Regions from separate parts of the Acinetobacter septicus genome, predicted to be linked through region 3. Evidence: predicted binding sites of a transcription regulator. Region 3 holds the regulator's gene; each other region holds the start of a gene.

Region 1 (4,298 bases), 1.4 Mb from region 3:
GGCATCCTTTCAAGAAGCGATCGTGGATACTCTGGTTAAAAAATCCGTCAAAGCTTTAAAGCAAACGGGATTAAAACGATTGGTGATTGCAGGTGGTGTTAGTGCCAATCTGCGCTTACGTGAACAATTAGAAACGTCTTTGCAAAAGATTAAAGCCCAAGTCTATTATGCAGAACCCGCTTTATGTACCGATAATGGCGCCATGATCGCTTTTGCAGGGTATGAGCGTTTAAAAGCTGGACAACACGATGGGCTTGAAGTGACCACAACACCAAGATGGCCGATGACTGAGCTTAAAAATCCGAATGCAGTATAAGCACAGAAAAAGCATTTAAAAATCAATTAAAAATAAAAGGGTACAATCTATGGACTGTACCCTTTTATTTTTTTGTAGCGAAGTATTAGAAGTTATATTCCATACCTACGCCAACAACAGTTTTCTTGTCATCATCAGATAACCAGTCACGTTTTTGTTGCGCCAATACGCCATAAAAACGAGCTTGTTTATTGAAGTTATAATCTACGCCTAAGCCATATTGAGAAATTTTACGATCTGAGCGATTGTCGACAGAGGTATTTGATTCAATATATTCACCTTTGATTTTCCAAGGTGTAGAAGCAATTGCATAAGCAGCGGTTAAACCCCATGCATCTTCTTCAAGACCTTTATACGACGTTACAGTTGTACCACTTGTGGTCGATACTGTGTCATCAGTAGGTTGAGCATTTTGCCATAAAGCACCGAATACTAAACCATCGACACCTGCTTTTGCCAAATCAATAGAACCTGTTACACGAACAGCGTCTGAATAGATACCAGAAAGACTGTAGGCATTATATTTACCAGCTAATCCAAAATTACCCGCAATACCAGCAGCCAATCCATAATCTTTATTTTCATAAGTTAAAGAAGTTGAGATCCCATCTCCAAAGCCATCACGCTTACCTTCTTTACCCAAGCTCGTATTATCAGTTTTGGTATCTTCGCCTTGTTGCGCCATGATATTGAACTGTAAGCCTGGAATAATCAGCTCTTTATCTGTTTCAAAGCCAATCGCGTTATTTGAACGCTCTTCACCATGAAGAACAGAAGTCATATCTAAGATCGTGTGATCGTTGAAGATATCCTGATTGTTACCCGCATTTGTTTTAAAATAAGTATCGTAACGACCAGCTTTTAAAGTCCCGATTTTATTGAATTTTAAACCTAAAAAGCGGTTACGCATACTTAAGTCAGTATCTGAACCTGAACCATCTGTAGAGATTGCCCATTCAGCCAAATATACAACAGATACTTTGTCTGTTAATTTTTCTTCACCTTTTACCCCGATACGTGAAGCATTTGAATTAAGTGCAGTGACATCATTTCCTGCAAAATCACTGTTATCAACTTGGTCTAAGGTAACATTAAGTTTACCGTACAAAGTTGGCGCTGCTTGCGCTGCGGTGATGCTAAGCGTTGATACTGCGGCAGCGATAAGCAATTTTTTCATTGAGATTTCTCCAAAACACAAGTTCAGTGGCATATGCCCAAATTCACTATTTTTTTAAAGTTTGCTTATGTACAAAAAATTACAGAAGCTCACCAACTTGCTAAGCAGTATCTTTAAACTTTGTTACAAATGGGTGAAAAATACGTGACAGTTTGATGACAGGTGATGGATTGAAATTTATTTTAATATTTGATTTTATTGTTTTTATATAAAAAAAGGAGCCTAAGCTCCATTTTTATAAACCTTAATTTTACTCAAAGTTCAGCTTTTATCTTTTCTGCAAGGGTTTTAATTTTTTCCTGATCACCCATTTGTGCGGCATGACGACCCAATTGATGAATAGAGCTAGGAATCAGATGAAAATGCACATGTGGAACGGTTTGACCCGCAGCTTCACCAGACAGTTGCATTAAAACAATACCTTTAGCATCCAGTGCTTTTTCAATGGCTTGAGCAACTTTTTGTACGACTTGAATGGTATAAGCCGCTGCTTCAGGGGGCAAATCAAGTAAAGTCACCGCAGGAGTTTTAGGGATGACCAAAGCATGACCATCCGCCTGAGGCATAATGTCCATAAATGCAAGTACCTGATCATCTTCATATAACTTGATTGCTGGAAGTTCACCGCGAATGATTCGGGCAAAAATATTCTGCTCATCGTAGGCCATATTATTATCCTTCAAACCTCTAATACATTTTGATATTTGATTTCTTTCATAAGCCCTTTATTCCTTTTTTGAAAAGAATAAAGAGGGACTAATCAGTGATCAAAGAAATTTATTATTTACAGTTTAGCTCTTTCTGACGCTGTTCAATCTGGTCAAGACGTTGTTGTTCTTTATCAGAAAATTTGGGTTTGGTGGTATGACAGTTTTCATTTCCATATTTAGCTTTGGCTTCTGGATCTTTAAAACAAAAACCTTTTGATGCATAGATGAGGTTAGAGTCATCCTGAAGTTTTTTGCATTCTTGATCGGATGTTGCAGCGTGCACTGAGACACCTGCAAGGGTCATCATTCCAGTAAAAAGTGCAACAGCGAACTTATTCATGAGGGTATCCTCTTTTCATCGGTGTAAATGTAACGACCTATGTCTAAATATAGGGGCTTTACAGGAAAAAGCAATGTTGAATCATTACTCTAGTGTAATTTTACTCCACGATTCATACATTTTTATGGCAGCTGAGAAGTCGCTATTTTCTTCAGCAGTAAGACTGGCAGCTTGAATTAGACTCTGTACTAAAGCAATTACTGGCGCTGGTAAGTTGGCATCACGAACCAGATCTAGTGCAATACCTGTATCTTTAGCGAGTAGTGGTAATCCAAAAGTCACAGGAAAACTACGATTCAAAATACGTTGCGGCAATACAGTTTCGGTCACACCACTTTTTCCGCTTGACGCGTTAATGCAGTCCATAGCTTCTGTCAGATTGACACCATGCGCTTTCAGTGTGGTAAAGCCCTCAGCAACAGACCATAGATTAACTGCGAGTAACATGTTGTTGACCGCTTTTACCGCAAAACCTGCGCCTGATGTGCCGACATGTTTAATCAGTTTTCCAAATGCCTGAATAGCGGGCAACGCACGTTCAAAAGCAGCCTGATCTCCACCCACCATAACCGTTAATGTTGCATTATCTGCACCAATGGTTTGGCCGCTGACAGGCGCATCTAAAAAATCAATATTTTCAGTTTTGAGTTGTGTAGCGAGTTTACGAGCTGAATCAGGCACACCACTGGTACAGTCGACCCAAATGCTGCCTGATTTTAATTGAACACTATTGATCAAATGTTCGACATCAGCACTGGTCGGTAAACATGAAAAAATGATGTCTGCCTGTACCGCTTGCGTTAAATCAACCGCTTGAGTTCCATATGTAGCTGCATGTTGTTTGGCTTTGTCCATATTTCGATTCCAGACATACACGGTATCGAAATGTTTGGGTAAATGCGATGCCATGCGATAACCCATCGCGCCAAGACCAATAAATGCAACTGATTGAACCATAATCTACTCTTTTGTTATCTGCGTTGAACGTTGTGTGAGCCAATCTTTAAATATGGGCCAAAACTCATCGGAACTGGCCTGACTGGACATGAGTCCTAAATGCCCACCGGGAATTAGAGTAAACGTGACATCACTACTATTTGTCAATTGGGTGAGGGGTTTTACAGCATCTGCTGTAACCAATTGATCACTACGACCTGCACCCACCAACAATGATGATCGAATATTTTTTAATTCAATAACTTGATCTTTAAGATGAATAATGCCTTTTTTAAGAGGATTTTGTAGCCAGACATTAAATAACATGTCCTGATTAATTCCACCTGGATAATCGATCATATTATTTAAAAAATTACCGAGTGTGGCATGTTCCTGCACCAGTTTTTTATTTTCAAGGTTTTTTAAAAGTTGTATATGACCATCAATCCAGCCTTTCGGATCAAGAATTTTAAAACCCAACGCATTTAAAATTCCTGGGGTGTGAATTAAGCGTTTGGGTAGTCCGTTATAAATTCGTTGCTGTAATTTTTTATGTCGATCGATAGTTTTATGCATAAATTGATAAAGTTTACCAATGCGTCCAGATGCATAACTATCAATTGGGCTTCCTAAAACAATCAAATTTTTAACGTAATTTGGCTGATTGAGCGCACTGTATAACAACACAAAAATACCCGCCATACTCCAACCATGCAGTGAAATTTGATCACTTTGAGAATGTTCACGAATCACTTGAATATATTCAGGCAGTGCTTTACTGACAAAAGATAAAAAATTGAGATGACGATCTTGATAAGT
Region 2 (4,298 bases), 1.1 Mb from region 3:
CAACTAGATTCAAAAAATGCACCATCGCATTTTGTGAATCCAGCATGCCTTCATCCATGTTGATGTCGATGATTTGCGCACCTGCTTCAACCTGTTGCTGAGCAACTTCTAACGCTTCTGCAAAATTTTCCTCACGGATTAAACGCAAGAATTTTTTGGAACCTGTGACATTAGTTCGTTCACCGACATTCACGAACAATGAATCATCATAAATGTTAAACGGTTCTAAACCACTTAAACGACAAGCAGGTTGCGTTTCAGGAATTTGACGTGGTTGAATATCTTTAACTGCATTGTAAGTGGCACGGATATGGTCGGGTGTAGTACCACAACAACCACCTGTAATATTGATCAGACCACTTTCGGCAAATTCTTTTAAAAATGCGGCGGTCTGCTCTGGCGTTTCATCATATTCACCAAAGGCATTGGGTAAGCCCGCATTGGGATGGGCTGAAACAAAGGTATCTGCCACATCACTAATGGTTTTGACGTGCGGACGCATTGCATCTGCACCCAAGGCACAGTTAAAACCAATTGAGAGTAGGTCACCATGACGCACCGAGTTCCAAAATGCTTCGGCAGTCTGACCTGTCAAAGTACGACCTGATGCATCGGTAATCGTGCCTGAAATCATCAAGGGTAATTCACGACCAATTTGCTTAAACACTTCTTTGACCGCAAAAATCGCAGCTTTACAGTTTAAGGTATCGAACACCGTTTCGATCAAAAGAATATCTGCACCACCTTCGATGAGTGCATGCGTCGCTTCAATATAATTTTCTTTCAGTTCATCAAAAGTGATGTTACGAAATGCAGGATCGTTGACATTCGGCGAAATTGAACAGGTACGAGATGTTGGTCCAAGTACACCCGCCACAAAACGCGGTTTTTCTGGGGTGGAGTATTTGTCACAGGCCGCTCGCGCTAATCGTGCTGCTTCACGGTTAATCTCTGGAACAAGATCTTCCATGTGATAATCCGACATGGAAACACGAGTGCCATTAAAGCTATTGGTTTCAATAATGTCCGCGCCTGCATCCAGATAGGCTTCATGTATGCCCTGAATAATTTTCGGCTGAGTGAGTACCAGTAAATCGTTATTGCCTTTAAGGTCAGATGCCCAGTCTGCAAAACGTTCACCACGATAATCTTCTTCTTCGAGTTTATGGCGTTGAATCATCGTTCCCATCGCACCATCAATAATCAGGATACGTTGGGCAAGAAGTGATTTCAGGGTGGCAAGCGTGGACATAAGAACCCCAGATAGATTTAAAAGGCGCGTTATTGTAACAGAATCCCTCACAATAAGTGGCTTTGATTGATCGCCGAGACGGTCAAACACAGATTCATACCATTCAGGATTGAGATGGTGACGATTTCATCAAAATGCAATATTCCTGTTTCAAAATAGCTTTACATGAAATGTGACATCGGAAATGTGACCAGCTGTCATAATTTCATCATATTTACTTCAAAATACAACAATTGAATGTCATGATGGTTTTTGTGTTTTAAGTTTTTGTATTTATTTGTTTTTATTGATTGTACTGGCATAAAATTAAACTAAAAAATGCCTTTTATGAGGTCAAGTGTTTAAAAAATGACTTCATTAGACCCCTATTTGTCATATAATTGTCATAATTTAATTTAAGAATATGGGGATTTTAACGATCCTCTTGAACCGTCTACATGAATTCAAATCTTCCTCCCGTTTCGGATTCAAATCATGTCGAAGCTGGACATGTTCAATCGACGAATGTACATGTACCCACACCGAAGTTTTTTATGCCGGTGTTTTTTACGGTTATTATTGCAACCCTGATTTACATCGCTGTACAGGTAAATGCTGATTTGGCACATGTGCCTGCACTCAGTTTATATTCCGTGATCTTGCTGGCAACAGCACTTTTTATTGCTTTGGGATTTGAGTTTGTAAACGGTTTTCATGACACAGCCAATGCTGTGGCAACGGTCATTTACACCAATGCATTGCCTGCACCTGTCGCCGTAATGTGGGCAGGTTTTTGTAATTTTCTGGGTGTTATGGTCGCAAGCGGGGCAGTGGCCTACGGTATTATTGCATTATTACCTGTTGAATTAATTATGAATGTCAGCAGTGGTGCTGGCTTTGCCATGGTTTTCGCTTTGCTGATTGCTGCGATTATCTGGAATTTGGGAACCTGGTTTTTAGGAATTCCTGCATCAAGTTCACATACCCTGATCGGTTCGATTTTGGGTGTGGGCATTATGAACCATCTGATTAATGCTGCAACGGGCAGTACCAGTGGCATCGATATGGATCAGGTGATTAAAGTGGGTAAAGCTTTACTATTTTCACCACTAATCGGTTTTGCTTTTGCTGCTATTTTATTCCTATTGGTAAAAAAAGTATTTAAACGCCAACTTGAACTGTTTCAGCCACCTGAAGGCAATAAGCCACCGCCACCTATTATTCGTGCCATTTTGATTTTTACCTGTACAGGCGTAAGCTTTGCGCACGGTTCTAATGATGGTCAAAAAGGAATGGGCTTAATCATGCTGGTGTTGATTGGCTTGGTGCCGATGGCTTATTCATTAAATAAGAGTCTAGATGCACAGCAATTGCAAACCTTTGAACAATTATCTGGTCAGACTTCTTCTGTTCTTTATACTCAGCATACAGACATGCAAGATGAAAAAGCACGTGTCATTTTGACCAAGTATATTCAAACCAAACAGCAAACTCCTGATGTGGTTCCTGCATTAGCCAGTTTGACCGATCATTTGGGTCAACGTGTCGGTAGTTATGGAAGTTTGAAAGATATTCCTGAAGATGCGATTGGTAATATCCGTAATGACATGTACTTAAGTACTACTACATTTAAGCGTCTGGATAAAGCTGAAGCACTTCCTGCAATGACAGCCGATCAGCAAAAAGTAGTGAAACAGTACCGCGATAGTCTGGACTCTTTCCTACAATATATTCCAACTTGGGTCAAAGTTGCTGTGGCATTGGCACTGGGTCTGGGAACCATGGTGGGTTGGAAACGAATTGTGGTGACTGTTGGTGAGCGTATTGGTAAACACCATATGACTTATGGTCAAGGTATGTCTGCTGAGTTGGTGGCGATGAGTACCATTGCAGCAGCGGATGGTCTTGGTATGCCTGTCTCCACTACGCATGTACTAAATAGTGCAGTGGCAGGGACAATGGTTGCCAATAAATCTGGCTTAAACTTTAATACGGTGAAAACCATTTTATCGGCTTGGGTCTTTACCTTACCTGCAACTATTTGTTTATCGGGTGGTCTGTACTGGTTGTTCCTACAATTTGTTGGATAAATCCCGAGCTTGTACAATTGAATTTATAGAGTTGAAAAGGTCACATCAGTGACCTTTTTTATTCTCTAAAATTTTTATGTGAAGATCGCTTTCTTTTTAGCGAATGTTTGCTACCTTGGGATGAAAATCCATGTTGAAATCCATCAAAATGACTGCTTTAAATTTAGATCAATTACAACAAGACCCATTGATTCAGACATTACAGCAATACCAACCTGTGTTTTGGTTTCCACCTGAAAATGTGCCATTAAAACAAGCGCTACAGAATGTGGGTCTAACCCGAGCCGATATTGAGGATGCAGAAGCTCGCTTAAAACGTTTTGCTCCATTTATTGCTCAAGTTTTTCCTGAAACTCAAAAACAGCAAGGTATCATTGAATCCGATTTGGTGCGTATTGCACAGATGCAACAGTTGCTTTCGGAACAATGGAAAATTCCATTACAGGGACAATGGTGGCTGAAACAAGATAGTCATTTACCTATATCTGGTTCGATTAAAGCGCGTGGAGGTATTTATGAAGTGCTTGCCCACGCTGAAAAGTTAGCTTTGGCTGCTGGGCTAATCTCTTTAGAGGATGATTATCGAAAATTTGATTCGGATGAGTTTAGTGCCTTTTTTCACAATTATCAGATCGCTGTTGGCTCAACAGGAAATCTGGGACTTTCAATTGGGATCATGAGTGCCAAACTGGGTTTTCGGGTTTCGGTGCATATGTCTGCTGATGCAAGACAATGGAAAAAAGATAAACTTCGCTCTTTAGGGGTTAATGTCGTTGAATATGCCAGTGATTATGGTGTTGCCGTTGAACAGGGGCGTAAAGCTGCTGAGGCTGATCCAAACTGCTTTTTTATCGATGATGAAAATTCCAAAACTTTATTTCTAGGTTATGCTGTAGCAGGGTTAAGACTCAAACAGCAATTATTCGAGCGTCATCAAGTGGTCGATGCAGCACATCCATTATTTGTGTATTTGCCTT
Region 3 (4,298 bases):
ATTTAGTGGCATAAAAAAAGCCCACTTTTTTTGGTGGGCTTTAGAGCATCTTTGTATTACATTTTATTGGTCAATTTGGTACCAAATTCGCTAACACGTTGATATCCTGTCGGTAGGAAACGCTGCATCAGATCCAGTACTTTTGCATCATTACCAATTAATAAACGGCGTTTATCTTTACGCACTGCCGCTAAAATTTGACGTGCCGCTTCTTCTGGCGGACAACGCAATAATTTATTAAATGCCTTGATTGATTTTTCAGGATGCATTCCCAGTGTTTTTAGGCTTTCATTCATTTTTGCTGAATTGGCAATATTGGTACGAATACCACCTGGGTGTACACAAAGTGCGCTCACCCCACAATTTTGCATATCCAGTTCTTGACGCAAAGATTCAGTAAAACCGCGTACCGCAAATTTGGTAGCGTTGTATGCCGACTGAGTAGGCTGCGCAATGAGCCCAAACAGACTGGAAATATTTACAATATGTCCATCTTTGCTTTGTTTGATAAAAGGTAAAAATTCTTTGGTGCCATACACCACACCCCAGAAATTAATATTCACAATCCATTCCAGTTCTTCATAGCTCGCACCCTCTACAGTCGAGCCCAATGCCACACCAGCATTGTTAAAAATCATATTGACTGAGCCATGATTTTGAACGGTTTGTTCAGCCCATGCTTTTACAGCATGACGATCCGATACATCCAGTTTTTGTGTAGTGACACGAATATTATAAGGTTTAAGCAGTTCTACTGTAGCTGCAAGTCCTTGTTCATTGATATCACTCAGTGACAAATGGCAACCTTCTTTTGCCAATAAAACAGCAAGTTGCTGGCCTATACCTGAACCTGCTCCCGTAACCGCAGCGACTTTATTTTTAAAATTTTTCATTGCCTGACCTTTTCCCTTAAATAGGTGTACACAAACCCATGCTGATGTACCTGATTCAATCACTATATTTTTGACAATACGTATTGTCAATACAATCTATCCGATCTAGAGTAAATACTCAAACAAATGACTGACGCGGTTATTTTGTTTAAAACTTGCTACACTCTGCATAACCAACGAGGATGCCTGTGATCAATGACCACCCCCGAAACTGATTCAAATACGAGACCAAAGCCGACAAAGGTCAATAAAGAACGTCAATTTAAAGGACTGTCTTTAACCGAACGTAAGCATGCGCGTCGTGAAAAACTCATTGAAGCAGGCATTGAAACTTATGGCATACAGGGTTTTTTTTCGGTCACAGTCAAAGACGTCTGTAATGAAGCCAAGCTGACCGAGCGTTATTTTTATGAATCCTTCAAAAAAAGTGAGGATTTATTTCAAACTATTTTCTTAAAACTGATTGAAACCTTACAACAGAATGTCATGCAAAGTGTCATGCAAGCGGCTCCCGATCCAGCCAAAATGATCGATGCAGGTCTGGGCGCATTGTTACGTACCTTGAAAGATGATCCTCGTTTGGCCCGCATTATTTATATTGATGCCATGCTGGTACAAGAGCTGCATAATCAGGCCACGATTCAGGAAACCATGCTGCGTTTTGACCGTATGATTCAAGCTTTTGTCATGCTGATGATGCCGAATTTACAACGTTCAGAACAGGAAGTTTCGTTAATTGCAACGGGATTAAACGGTTATGTTACCCAGATTGCAATTCGCTGGGTGATGGGTGGTTTTAAACAGTCTCAGGAAGATGTTCTATTTGCTTGCCGCACGGTATTTTTATCCCTTGTACAAACATTTTCCCAGAAACAAAAATAAATTTACTGTTCATTAAAGCCATTAAAAATTGAGTCTTTGTCATGAATTGGTCATCAGCCACGCAATTTTTTGTCACAATTCATGTTAAAAAAACCCGTTCTGATGAATTTTGCAATGATACTGTCATAATTAATCTTTGTAATAAGCCTGTCATAAATAAAACGGTCCGCCGTTCAATAAACTAAATAGGGTAATTGCGTTGTGAAAGATGACTATATTTTAATCGTCGATGACGAACTTCCCATCCGTGAAATGATTCATACTTCACTGGATATGGCGGGCTTTCAATGTTTACAGGCTGAAGATGCCAAACAAGCACACCAAATGATTGTTGATCAGCGCCCTGCCCTGATTTTACTGGACTGGATGTTACCGGGTGGCGTAAGTGGTGTTGATTTGTGCCGCCGTTTAAAACGCGATGAAACCTTGTCTGAAATTCCTGTGATTATGCTCACTGCACGCGGTGAAGAAGACCATAAAGTACAAGGTCTGGATGCCGGCGCAGATGACTATATGACCAAACCTTTTTCGACACGTGAATTGGTCTCCCGAATCAAAGCTGTATTACGCCGTGCCAATGCATTAAATGGTGAAAAAGCTATTGACGCCAATGGATTGATTTTAGATCCTGTCAGTCAGCGTGTCAGCTTTGGAACTCATATTTTAGAGATGGGGCCAACCGAATACCGCTTACTGGCTTTCTTCATGACCCATCCTGAACGTGCCTATACTCGTGCGCAATTGCTGGATCAGGTCTGGGGCGGTAATGTTTATATTGAAGATCGTACCATTGATGTACATATTCGTCGTTTACGGAAAGTCTTAGAACCTTTTGGCGCAGATCGATTTGTACAAACCGTGCGTGGTACAGGTTATCGTTTTTCAACACGTGCAGATTTAGCACTAGGTTAAAATACCCTTTATGTACGAACCCTATCCCGTCCCCGATCTTGCCCGTGAACATAAACGTTTTCGCTACAGTAGTTTATGGACATTTGCCAAACAGGATTTAAGACTGCTGGCTTTTTTGCTGATCATTGCAGCGTTTGTGGGATTTGGTCTCGACCTTTTAGGTATTTGTATTCTGATCGCCTTTTTGATCTTTTTTGTGCTGCAACTACGTTCACTGTACATCGTCAACGAATGGATTTCCAATCGTCCTTACGACACGCCACCTAACCTGAATGGGATTTGGGGTGCCTTATTATTTAACGTATATCGTGCCCAACGGCAGGAACGCGTAGTTCAAGCAGAAATGGTGGGACTCATCGATCGCGCTCAGTCTTCATTGGTTGCTTTAAATGAAGCTGTGGTTTTGATTGATGATTTACAACAAATCGAATGGTGTAACCCTGCGGCGCAGCATTTGCTGGGCATCAGTCTGTTGGATCGCGGCACCAATGTGTTAGGGATTTTAAGACAGCCCAGTTTCATTGAATACTTTAATCATATTGATCAGGCACCTGATGGTATCAAGCTTAAATCCTCGATACTGGACGATCATTACGTACAAATTAAATTGACGCCTTTTGGGGGCGATAGTGTATTGCTGGTCGCTTACGATATTACGCGTATGCATAATCTGGAGCAAATGCGTAAAGATTTTGTCGATAATATTTCACATGAGCTACGCACACCACTGACAGTCTTGAGTGGCTACATTGAAACCTTTACCGATCAGGAAGATTTAAATCCGCGCTGGAAACGTGCCTTTGATCAGATGCAATCACAGACCAAACGGATGAATGCTTTGGTCAATGATTTGCTCTTGCTTTCAAATCTGGAAAATAACAAAAAAATTGCTAAAAACCAGATTATTGAGATGCCAAGTCTGATGAATCAACTGTTTGACGATGCACAGGCGTATAATGCCGATTATGGACATACGCTCAATCTGGATATCGATAGTCACTGTGATTTGATTGGTTCAGATATGGAAATTGCCAGTGCCTTTAGCAATCTGATTACCAATGCGATTAAATATACCCCCAAAGGTGGCATCATTACCATTGGTTGGCATGATGATGGTGAACATGGTTATTTTACCGTTCAGGACAATGGTATCGGTATCGATCCCAAACATTTACCACGTTTAACCGAACGGTTTTATCGGGTGGATAGTGCACGAAGCCGTGCCACAGGCGGAACGGGACTCGGACTTGCGATTGTTAAACATGTCTTGATGCAACATGGTGCTTATCTGGATGTAGTATCCAAAGAAAATAATGGTTCTTTATTTAAAGCTGTTTTCCCTAAAGAACGCTTGTATCAAATGGTTTAAATTTGGCTCAAAAACAAGATTACAATGAACTTAACGCATCGACACCAAAAGCATTCAAACAAATAAGAATGTACCTGAAACCGACTACATAATAACTGCCCATTGTTTTTTATATTAAAACTCCAATCTAATAAAACAAATCGTAAAGTCCATATGAATACGATTAAAACGGTGAATCTGGATATTGCACAGCAATTACTGGATATCGGCATATCTAAAGCAAAAGAGCTTCAATCTCCATC

The links. The regulator PhoB, encoded in region 3, activates phosphate uptake and scavenging genes when phosphate is short. The targets are predictions, from matches to a motif close to TGTCATNAANCTGTCATAA.
Region 1: the regulator PhoB is predicted to act here: its motif matches at 1,636-1,654, upstream of I6L31_RS03915 (porin).
Region 2: the regulator PhoB is predicted to act here: its motif matches at 1,623-1,641, upstream of I6L31_RS15620 (inorganic phosphate transporter).

What each region holds. Positions count from the first base shown of each region.
Region 1 covers NZ_CP079898.1:792,092-796,389, reverse strand. The annotation lists gene tsaD (tRNA (adenosine(37)-N6)-threonylcarbamoyltransferase complex transferase subunit TsaD) at 1-316, shown strand, start outside; gene I6L31_RS03915 (porin) at 402-1,493, opposite strand; gene I6L31_RS03910 (HIT family protein) at 1,748-2,161, opposite strand; gene I6L31_RS03905 (YARHG domain-containing protein) at 2,274-2,543, opposite strand; gene I6L31_RS03900 (NAD(P)-dependent oxidoreductase) at 2,628-3,500, opposite strand; gene I6L31_RS03895 (alpha/beta fold hydrolase) at 3,504-4,298, opposite strand, start outside.
Region 2 covers NZ_CP079898.1:3,316,656-3,320,953, forward strand. The annotation lists gene metH (methionine synthase) at 1-1,252, opposite strand, end outside; gene I6L31_RS15620 (inorganic phosphate transporter) at 1,690-3,321, shown strand; gene I6L31_RS15625 (D-serine ammonia-lyase) at 3,470-4,298, shown strand, end outside.
Region 3 covers NZ_CP079898.1:2,173,143-2,177,440, forward strand. The annotation lists gene I6L31_RS10390 (MATE family efflux transporter) at 1-6, shown strand, start outside; gene I6L31_RS10395 (SDR family NAD(P)-dependent oxidoreductase) at 57-893, opposite strand; gene I6L31_RS10400 (TetR/AcrR family transcriptional regulator) at 1,089-1,775, shown strand; gene phoB (phosphate regulon transcriptional regulator PhoB) at 1,977-2,687, shown strand; gene phoR (phosphate regulon sensor histidine kinase PhoR) at 2,698-4,056, shown strand; gene I6L31_RS10415 (GlcG/HbpS family heme-binding protein) at 4,210-4,298, shown strand, end outside.